DNA from 3 places in the Arthrobacter sp. AG258 genome. Region 3 is predicted to be linked to each of the others. Evidence: riboswitches for the same ligand, from Rfam matches in the RefSeq annotation. Region 3 holds a riboswitch; each other region holds the start of a gene.
What was found. A riboswitch is a leader RNA that binds a small molecule or an ion and turns the genes downstream of it on or off. The one in region 3 is predicted to bind S-adenosylmethionine.
Positions count from the first base shown of each region.

Region 1: linked by a shared signal. The riboswitch ahead of DFO47_RS05255 (aminotransferase class V-fold PLP-dependent enzyme) and the one ahead of DFO47_RS13190 (DUF1737 domain-containing protein) in region 3 are both predicted to bind S-adenosylmethionine.
Region 2: linked by a shared signal. The riboswitch ahead of DFO47_RS19175 (homoserine O-acetyltransferase) and the one ahead of DFO47_RS13190 (DUF1737 domain-containing protein) in region 3 are both predicted to bind S-adenosylmethionine.

Region 1 is NZ_SOBI01000002.1:430,091-433,322, forward strand. It holds gene rsgA (ribosome small subunit-dependent GTPase A) at 1-503, shown strand, start outside; gene hisN (histidinol-phosphatase) at 548-1,372, shown strand; SAM riboswitch class IV at 1,514-1,627, shown strand; gene DFO47_RS05255 (aminotransferase class V-fold PLP-dependent enzyme) at 1,665-3,083, shown strand; gene DFO47_RS05260 (class I SAM-dependent methyltransferase) at 3,176-3,232, shown strand, end outside.
Region 2 is NZ_SOBI01000010.1:168,484-171,715, reverse strand. It holds gene DFO47_RS19180 (bifunctional o-acetylhomoserine/o-acetylserine sulfhydrylase) at 40-1,365, shown strand; SAM riboswitch class IV at 1,465-1,580, shown strand; gene DFO47_RS19175 (homoserine O-acetyltransferase) at 1,593-2,708, shown strand; gene DFO47_RS19170 (alcohol dehydrogenase catalytic domain-containing protein) at 2,829-3,232, shown strand, end outside.
Region 3 is NZ_SOBI01000005.1:368,308-371,539, forward strand. It holds gene opgC (OpgC domain-containing protein) at 1-1,036, opposite strand, end outside; SAM riboswitch class IV at 1,213-1,327, shown strand; gene DFO47_RS13190 (DUF1737 domain-containing protein) at 1,341-1,604, shown strand; gene DFO47_RS13195 (rhodanese-like domain-containing protein) at 1,601-2,011, shown strand; gene DFO47_RS13200 (O-succinylhomoserine sulfhydrylase) at 2,012-3,220, shown strand; gene DFO47_RS13205 (glutamate--cysteine ligase) at 3,225-3,232, opposite strand, start outside.

The DNA of each region.
Region 1 (3,232 bases), on a different contig from region 3:
TCTCCGCCCGGCTGGACAGCGCTGCGGTGGCCGCCCTCCGCGCACACCTCGACGGCACCGTCACCGTGATGCTGGGGCATTCCGGGGTGGGCAAATCCACTATGGTGAACGCACTCACGGGCGCCGAGCGCGCCACCGGCGGCGTCAACGCCGTCACCGGGCGCGGCCGGCACACGTCGTCGTCGGCGCTGGCACTTCGGCTCGCGGACGCGCCGCCCGGCAGCTGGATCATCGACACCCCGGGGATCCGGTCCTTTGGCCTGGCGCACGTGGACCCGGACAGGATCCTGCGCTCGTTCCCGGATCTCTCCCCGGGCATCGAAAACTGCGAGCGGGGCTGCAAGCACACGGCAACGGCGGTCAACTGCGGGCTGGACGAGTGGGTGGACGGCGGACACGCCGGCCCTACCGGCGCCGCCCGCCTGGCGTCCCTGCGGCGGCTGCTCGGCGCCGATCCAAGGATGGAAGCACAGGAAACGAAGGAGCTTGGCAGCGTCAACTGACGCGTTCTCCCGGCAGAAACGCCCGCAGACGGTAGTTTGGAACCATGATCCAACCCGCTTCGAGTTACAACGATGACCTGCGCCTGGCCCACGTCCTGGCCGACTCCGTGGACGACCAGACGATGAGCCGGTTCAAGGCCCTGGACCTCCACGTCGAGACCAAGCCGGACCTGACGCCGGTCACCGACGCCGACAAGGCGGCCGAGGAGGCCATCCGAGGCCAACTCTCCCGCTCCCGGCCCCGCGATGCCGTTCTGGGTGAGGAATTCGGCAGCACCGGCCACGGCTCGCGGCGCTGGATCATCGATCCCATCGACGGGACCAAGAACTTCGTCCGCGGCGTCCCGGTCTGGGCCACGCTGATCGCCCTGGTGGACGAGGGCGAGCCGGTGGTGGGCGTCGTCAGCGCTCCGGCACTGGGCAAGCGCTGGTGGGCTGCCAAAGGCATGGGCGCGTACATGGGCAGGTCCCTGGCCGCCGCCACCCGGCTTCGGGTTTCCAACGTCTCAAACCTGGCCGACGCCTCCCTCTCCTATTCCAGCCTGGGCGGCTGGAAGGAACGCGGAAACCTTGACGACTTCCTCGGCCTGACGGAAGACGTGTGGCGGACCCGGGCGTACGGAGACTTCTGGTCCTACTGCATGGTGGCGGAAGGCTCGGTGGATATCGCCTGCGAACCCGAACTGAACCTGTACGACATGGCTGCCCTGGTACCGATCGTGGTGGAGGCCGGCGGCCGCTTCACGTCCCTCGAAGGCGAGGATGGCCCGTTCGGCGGCAATGCCCTGGCCACGAACTCGATCCTGCATTCAGAGGTGCTGCACCGGCTGAACCCGGACCTCGACGACCTGCTCCAGCAGTCGCCCTAGCGGCACAATAATCGAACAATACGACGCCGGACGCCTCCTTGAGGGGGCGTCCGCGGCCGTTTCTTCGGCAGGGCGTAACAAAAGCCTTAACAATTGCCGCGGCTTTAGTCCTGCCCATTCCATGTTCTACGCTTTTATCCAGGTCACGAGTGCCAGCGCAAAACCCCGGTTTGCTGGCCGGCAACCCTCCATTCGCGGTGGGGTGCCCCGGGTGACGACCAGGCCGGTCCGGAGCGGATACGGCAAGCGCGGATTCCACTGTGCCGGAGTCCTGTATCCAAGTGAGGTCTCTGTGACAACTGCCACCGTCTCCCCCCTTTCCGCCACCGCCAACGCCGCCGCGCCGGATCCGCGACAGGCCGTCGCCGGCCGGCCCCTCGCCGCGGTCACCGGCGCCGAGATCCAGGCGCCGCTGATCTCCGGCGGCCACGTCCGCTACGCAAACCTCGACTACGGCGCCTCCGCACCGGCGCTGTCAGTGGTGTCCGCGTACCTGAACGAGATCCTCCCGTACTACGCGAGTGTCCACCGGGGCGCCGGCTACGCATCCCAGATCAGCACCTCAGTGTACGAAAACGCACGCAACATTGTCCGCGACTTCGTGGGAGGGCGCCCCGGCGATTCGGTCATCTTCACCCGCAATACCACCGACTCCCTGAACCTGCTGGCCGGCTGCCTGCCGCTGGCGGACGGCCGCCCCGCCGGAGATGTCCTTTACCTGGACATCGAACACCACGCCAACCTCCTGCCCTGGCAGGGCGTCCCGCACCGCAGCATTGTCGCCGCGGACACCATCAGCGGCACTTTGGAGGCAGTCCGCACCGAACTTGAGCAGGGCGGGGTCTGCCTGCTGGCCGTCACCGGCGCTTCCAACGTCACCGGCGAGATCCTCCCCATCCGGGCCTTGGCCGCGCTGGCGCACCAGTACGGCGCACGGATCGTGGTGGACGCCGCCCAGCTTGCGCCGCATCGCCGGGTGGACATCAGCACGGACGACGTCGACTACCTTGCGTTCTCCGGGCACAAGCTCTACGCGCCGTTCGGCGCAGGCGTCCTGGTGGGGCGTGCTGACTGGCTGGACGCCGGTGTCCCGCACCTGGCCGGGGGCGGTGCCGTCAAGGAAGCAAGGCTCGACGGCGTCAGCTGGGCCACCGGCCCGGCCCGCCATGAGGGGGGATCGCCCAACGTCCTGGGAGCCGCCACGCTGGCCCGCGCCACCCAGGTGATCGCGGAACTGGACCAGGAACGCTGGCACGCCCACGAGTCCGCCATCCGCTCCTTCCTGGTGGAGGGCCTCCAGGGCATCGACGGCGTCACCGTCCACCAGATCTTCAAGGACACCAATCCGGAAACGGACACCATCGGCGTGGTCAATTTCTCGGTTGCAGGCTACGACGCCGGGCTGGTGGCCGCCTACCTCTCGGCGGAGCACGGCGTGGGCCTGCGGGACGGACGCTTCTGCGCCCACCCGCTGCTGAAACGCCTGGGCCTGCCCAACGGATCACTCCGGGCGAGCTTCGGCGTCGGATCCCGGCTGGAGGATGCCGAACGCCTTCTTGCCGGCATCCGCGCACTGCGCAGCAACGGACTGGGCTGGGACTACGTGGTTGACGCAGGCCGTTGGGTGCCCGCCAACGACTCCCGCACCTACCCGCACTGGGCACCCAACACCCCGGGCACGGCCGGCGCGGCCCCCTGTATCGACGACTAGGGCTCCTCCCGCTCCTGCTCCCCCACCACATGTCCAAAGGGGGTGCGGTAAATTCGAGGGGCATCAACAGTCGGAATTGAAGGAGTCCACGCGTGGTTCGGGGTGGCCCCAAGCTTGATCACGGGCGCCGGCGGGAACTTGGCGGCAGT
Region 2 (3,232 bases), on a different contig from region 3:
TGCTCCCAGCATGCCGGGCCCATGTCATAGGAGACTGAGATGTCCAACGGATGGTCCTTCGAAACCCGCCAGATCCATGCAGGCCAGGAGCCTGACAGCGCCACCGGGGCCCGCGCCCTTCCCATCTACCAGACCACGTCCTTCGTGTTCCCGAGCGCCGAGAGCGCAGCCAACCGTTTTGCGCTGGCCGAACTGGCGCCGATCTACACCCGCATCGGCAACCCCACCCAGGACGCGGTGGAGCAGCGGATCGCCAGCCTCGAAGGTGGCCTGGCCGCTTTGCTGCTGAGCTCGGGGCAGGCCGCGGAGACCTTCGCCGTCCTGAATATCGCCGAGGCCAGGGACCACATCGTGGCCAGCCCCAGCCTGTACGGCGGCACCTACAACCTGTTCGCCCACACCCTGAAGAAGTTCGGCATCGCGGTCACCTTCGTGGAAGATCCGGACAACCTGGACCAGTGGCGGAATGCCGTTCAGCCCAACACCAAACTGTTCTTTGGCGAGGTGGTATCCAACCCGCGCCAGGACGTCTTGGACATCGAAGGCATCTCCCAGGTGGCCCACGACGCCGGCGTTCCCCTGATCGTGGACAACACCCTGTCCACTCCCTACCTGATCCGGCCGCTGGAGTGGGGTGCGGACATCGTGATCCACTCCGCCACCAAGTACCTGGGCGGTCATGGCTCGGCGATTGCCGGCGTCATCGTCGACTCCGGCAAGTTCGATTTCGGCAAGGACCCCGACCGGTTCCCCGGTTTCAACACCCCGGATCCCACCTACAACGGGCTGGTCTACGCCCGGGACCTTGGCGAGGGCGGCGCACTGGGCGCCAACCTTTCCTACATCCTCAAAGCCCGTGTCCAGTTGCTGCGCGACCTTGGCTCGGCGGTTTCGCCCTTCAACGCCTTCCTGATTTCGCAGGGCCTGGAAACGCTGAGCCTGCGGGTGGAACGGCACGTTTCCAACGCCACGGAGGTGGCGCGCTGGCTGGAGGGAAGGGACGACGTCGAATCGGTCGCCTACGCGGGGCTGCCGTCCAGCCCCTGGTACGAACGGGGCCGCAAGTACGGGCCCAAGGGGACCGGCGCCGTCGTCGCTTTCAACCTGGCCGGGGGCGCGGAGGCGGGCAAGCGCTTCGTCGACGCCCTGGAACTGCACTCGCACGTCGCCAACATCGGCGACGTCCGTTCGCTTGTCATCCACCCGGCGTCGACCACCCACAGCCAGCTCTCGCCCGAGCAGCAGGTGGTGGCCGGCGTCAATCCGGGGCTGGTCCGCTTGTCGGTTGGCTTGGAGCACATCGACGACATCCTGGCCGACTTGGAGGCCGGTTTCCGCGCGGCCAAGGGCGGCGCCGACGCCTGACCGCCGGCACGCCGGGGCGCTGCCGGCCGGCAGCGCCGGGAAGTCACAACCAGTCACACTCTTGGCCTGGACCGGGGGGTGTTTCGTACACTCGAACCAGGTCATGAGTGCCAGTGACAGCCCCGGCTTGCTGGCCGGCAACCCTCCTTCCGCGGTGGGGTGCCCCGGGTGAAGACCTGGCCTGCCGGTCAAATGACGGCAGGCAAGCGCGTAGAAGAGGTCTTGCCATGACGGTTACCGTCGCCCGTACCACCATTCCCGAACACGGAGTTGTCCGCTACGCCTCCATTGGAGGACTCGAGCTCGAGGGCGGCGGCTACCTGCCGGATGTCACCCTGGCGTACGAAACCTGGGGCACGCTGAACGCGGACGGCAGCAACGCCATCCTGATCGAGCACGCCCTGACGGGCAGCACCCACGTGACCCGGGGCGACACCGACGAAGAGGGCTGGTGGGAACAGCTGGCCGGTCCTGGGGCGCCCGTCGATACGGACAGGTTCTTCGTGGTGTCCGTCAACATTGTGGGCGGCTGCTACGGGTCCACGGGCCCGTCGTCGGCCGCCCCCGACGGAGCACCCTGGGGCTCACGCTTCCCCCTGGTCACCCTGCGGGACAGCACTGTTGCCGAGGCCCGGCTGGCGGACCAGCTGGGCATCGGGAGCTGGTACGCCGTCCTTGGCGGTTCCATGGGGGGTGCCCGCGCCCTGGAGTGGGCGGTGACCTACCCTGACCGGGTGCAGCGCTGCGCCGTCATCTCGGTCGGCGCTGCCAGCACGGCTGAACAGATCGCTTTCGCCCAGGCCCAGACCCTGGCCATCCGCCAGGATCCGAACTTCAACGGCGGCGACTACTACGGCGGACCGTGTCCGGAAGACGGCCTGGCCCTGGCACGGCGGATCGCCCACATCACGTACCGGTCCGCCGCGGAACTGGAAGGGCGCTTCGGCCGGGAACCCCAGGCCCCCGAGTCGCCCCTGCACGGCGGACTGCTGGCAAACCGCGGACGCTACCAGGTGGAAAGCTATCTGGACCACCAGGGCAGGAAGCTCGTCCGCCGGTTCGACGCCAACAGCTATATCGCCCTCACCGAGGCGTTGATGAGCCACGATGTCTGCCGTGGCCGCGGGCCGCTGGCCGAGACCCTGGCATCCGCCACCGCCCGGTTCTTCGTTGCCGCCGTGGACTCCGACCGGCTCTACTTCCCGTCCCAGTCCCGCGAATTGGCCCAGGCCCTGCCGGGTGAGGTTGACGTGCATATGATCTCGGCACCGATAGGCCATGACGGCTTCCTGACCGAGATCGGACAGCTGGGGAACCAGCTCCGGACGACGTTCCTGGCCTAGCTGCGCCCGTCCCGGCAGCGGCCGGCTGCTGCCCTGCGGTGCTTCCGGTGCACGCTGCCGGTGGACGCCGCGGTGCCACAGTGCAGCAGGCCCGGGGTGGAAGTACGGCATGATCGTGTCATGAAGGCAGCCGTCCTGTATTCGACCGTTCCCGCCGCACCGGGAAAGCCCGCCTACGCTGACGCGAAACCATTGGTCGTGCAGGAACTGGACCAACCGCAGCCGCGCGCCGGTGAGCTTGGGGTTGCCATCACGTATTCGAGCCTGTGCCATTCGGACCTGTCCGTGGTGGACGGCTCCAGGGTCCGGCCGCTTCCGATGGCATTGGGCCACGAGGCGGTGGGGCGGGTGGTGTCCGTGGGCGACGGGGTAGCCGATGTGTCCGTGGGAGACCACGTGGTGCTCGTTTTCGTGCCCAGTTGCGGCCACTGCCGGGCCTGCCGGGCCGGGAGGCCCGCGCTTTGCCACCGCGCTGCGGAGGTCAACGGCTCCGGTGACCTGTTGCATGGGCCGGCCTTGCTGCG
Region 3 (3,232 bases):
GGGTGCTGGTGCGCTCGTCCCACACCACCGCCGCCGTCCTGGCGAAAGCCGGCGAGGTGGCGGTACCCACCACCTGGTCCCACCAGGCCGTCTTGATATCCGCCTCCGGCGGTCCGCCCGCGGCAGGGCTGTAGAACGCCGACGTCTGGAGCAGTAGCGGCTTCCTGCGGACCTCCGCGTAGGCACTGTAGAAGTTCTCGCTGCCCGCGCCGGTCAGCATCTCCTGGAGTTCACCGGCACGCGGCACGGTGTTAACGGCAGCGGCGCCGGCAGTGTCGTCATGGTAGGCAGTCAGGCCCACCCAGTCCACGGCGTCGTCCCCCGGATAGTAGGGGGCGTAGGCGGCGTCGGAGCCGTTCCAGGCGCCGTCGCCGTTGGTGTCCAGGAGGGCGAAGCCGTCACTTCCAGGCTGCGGGGCATTCCTGCTCCGGTCAAAGGGGTAGTCCTTGCCCAGGTACGGCGCCCAGACCATGGCGGCCCGGCCGCCGTCGTCCTTTTTGACCGCTGCCGCGACCGCCTTGAAGGCCTCCCGGTAGGCGGCCGGCTGCTGCCCCCAGGCCACCCAGCTCGAGTTCATGTCCGGCGCAAACCGGATCAACAGCCGGCCCTTGAACCCGGAGGCCAGGTCGCGGACCTTGCCGGCGAAGGCTTCCGCTTCGGAGGCGCCGATCTGGTCCAGCGGCACCGTGGGCTTCACGGTGAGCATGGCGTGGGCGCCCTTGGCCGAGGCCTGCTGCAGGAACCCCTCGATGTTGTTCCGGTCCGAGTCGCGGAACGGCAGGCCGATGTCGTGGCCAAACACGGCCGGGCTCGCACCCAGCCGGTCGGAGAATCCAGCGGCGGTATCCTCGCCCCATTCAAGGACGGCACCCAGCCACGGCTTGCCTTGGTCCGGTACCGCGGAGGCCGCCTGCGCAGCACCGGCGGGCGCCAGCAGCGCCAGGAGCACGACGACGGCGGCGGCCAGGAACGCCCCGGGGGAACGGTGACGGGCACGACGACGGCCGGCCTGGTGGTGCGATGTTGCTGCTCGCATGCTGGCAAGACCCCCCGGTACTCCCACTGTGACGGCAGGGCGGCGCCCCCGGTAGAAACTTTATCGGTCCGGCCGCCTTGCCGCGTTCCCGTGACGCGGTGGTCGCGGGCTCTCAATTACGGAACATGACGACGGCGGCCGTGCGGCTTGGCGGCGCAGGTGTTACGTTTTTGGGGAGTAATGAGTACCGGTGCTAAGCCCTGACTGGCCGGTCGGCAACCCTCCTCTCGCGGCGGGGTGCCTCAGGTGAATACTTGGCATATCGACCGATTCGAGCTGCAAGCGTGAAAGAAGGAGATCCGTCGTGTCTGACGCACCCGCCCCTGACGAAAAATTGTCCTACCGCCTGATTACGGGCCCGGACGACCGCTCCTTCTGTGAGCGGATCTCGGCTGCGCTTGCGGACGGTTACGTCCTGCACGGCAGCCCGGCGGCCACTTTCAACGGCAGCAGCGTCATCGTGGCCCAGGCCGTTGTCCTCCCGGCCGCCATCGCGTCGGCTGACGCCGCGGTGGCCACGGCCGTTGACGACCTGGAAGGCGAGTTCGACGGCGAGGGCCACGCATGAGCTACGCGGGAGACCTGACGCCGCAGGAAGCGTGGGCCAAGCTGGAGCAGGGCGCCATCCTGGTGGACGTCCGCACCGAGGGCGAATGGGCCCACATTGGCATTCCGGATACCAAGGCAACGGACAACGATCCGCTCTTCATCCAGTGGACCTTCCCCGGCGGCATCCCCAACCCCGATTTCGTGAAGGACCTCAAGGAGCAGGCGCCTGAGGACCCGGGCGCTGAGCTCGTGTTCCTTTGCCGTTCGGGCCAGCGATCCATCGCCGCGGCCGTGGCGGCCACCCAGGCCGGCTTCACTTCCTACAACGTCCTGGAGGGCTTCGAGGGGGAACCTGACCGCTACGGCGAACGGACCGTCAACGGCTGGAAGAACCGCGGCCTGCCCACCAACCTCGGAAAGAACTAAGTGACTTTCAATCAAGATGCCCCCGGCTGGAGCCCCGACACCCAGGCTGTCCGCGGCGGGCTGGACCGCACCAACTTCCAGGAAACCTCAGAGGCCGTCTTCCTGAATTCCGGGTTCGTCTACGAATCCGCGGCCGCGGCCGAACGCGCCTTCACCGGCGAGGACGAGCGCTTTGTGTACTCGCGCTACGGCAACCCGTCCGTGGCCACCTTCCAGGAACGGCTCAGGCTGCTGGAAGGCACCGAGGCCTGCTTCGCGACGGCGTCGGGCATGTCCGCGGTGTTCACGGCCCTGGGCGCGCTGCTTGCAGCCGGTGACCGCGTGGTGGCCGCCCGCTCACTGTTCGGGTCATGTTTCGTGATCCTGAACGAGATCCTGCCGCGGTGGGGAGTGGAAACGGTCTTCGTCGATGGCCCGGACCTGGACCAGTGGCGCGAGGCCCTGTCCAAGCCCACCACCGCCGTCTTCTTCGAATCCCCGTCCAACCCGATGCAGGAAATCGTGGACATCGCCGCGGTGAGCGAACTGGCCCATGCCGCCGGCGCCACGGTAGTTGCGGACAATGTCTTCGCCACTCCCCTGCTGCAGCGCTGCGGGGACCTGGGCGCGGACGTCATCGTGTACTCCGGCACCAAGCACATCGACGGGCAGGGCCGGGTCCTGGGCGGTGCCATCCTGGGCACCAAGGAGTTCATCGACGGCCCGGTGAAGCAGCTGATGCGCCACACAGGTCCGGCGCTTTCGGCGTTCAACGCCTGGGTCCTGACCAAGGGCCTGGAAACCATGAGCCTGCGCGTCCGGCACTCCTCGGCCACCGCCCTGCGGCTCGCTGAGTGGCTCGAGGAGCAGCCTGCCGTGAGCTGGGTGAAGTACCCGCTGCTGACATCGCACCCGCAGTATGAGCTGGCGGCGAAGCAGATGAGCGCCGGCGGCACGGTCCTCACCCTTGAGCTGGCGCCCTCGGGCGGGCGCTCCGGCAAGGAGGCGGCCTTCGCCCTGTTGGACGGGCTGCGGATCATCGACATCTCCAACAACCTGGGCGATTCGAAGTCCCTGATCACCCACCCCGCCACCACCACGCACCGCGCCATGGGGCCGGAGGGGCGGGCCGCCATTGGCTTGAGCGACGGCGTGGTCCGGCTCTCCGTGGGGCTCGAGGACGCGGACGACCTCATCCGCGACCTGGAACAGGCCCTGAAGCAGATATAAGGCGTCAGGCCT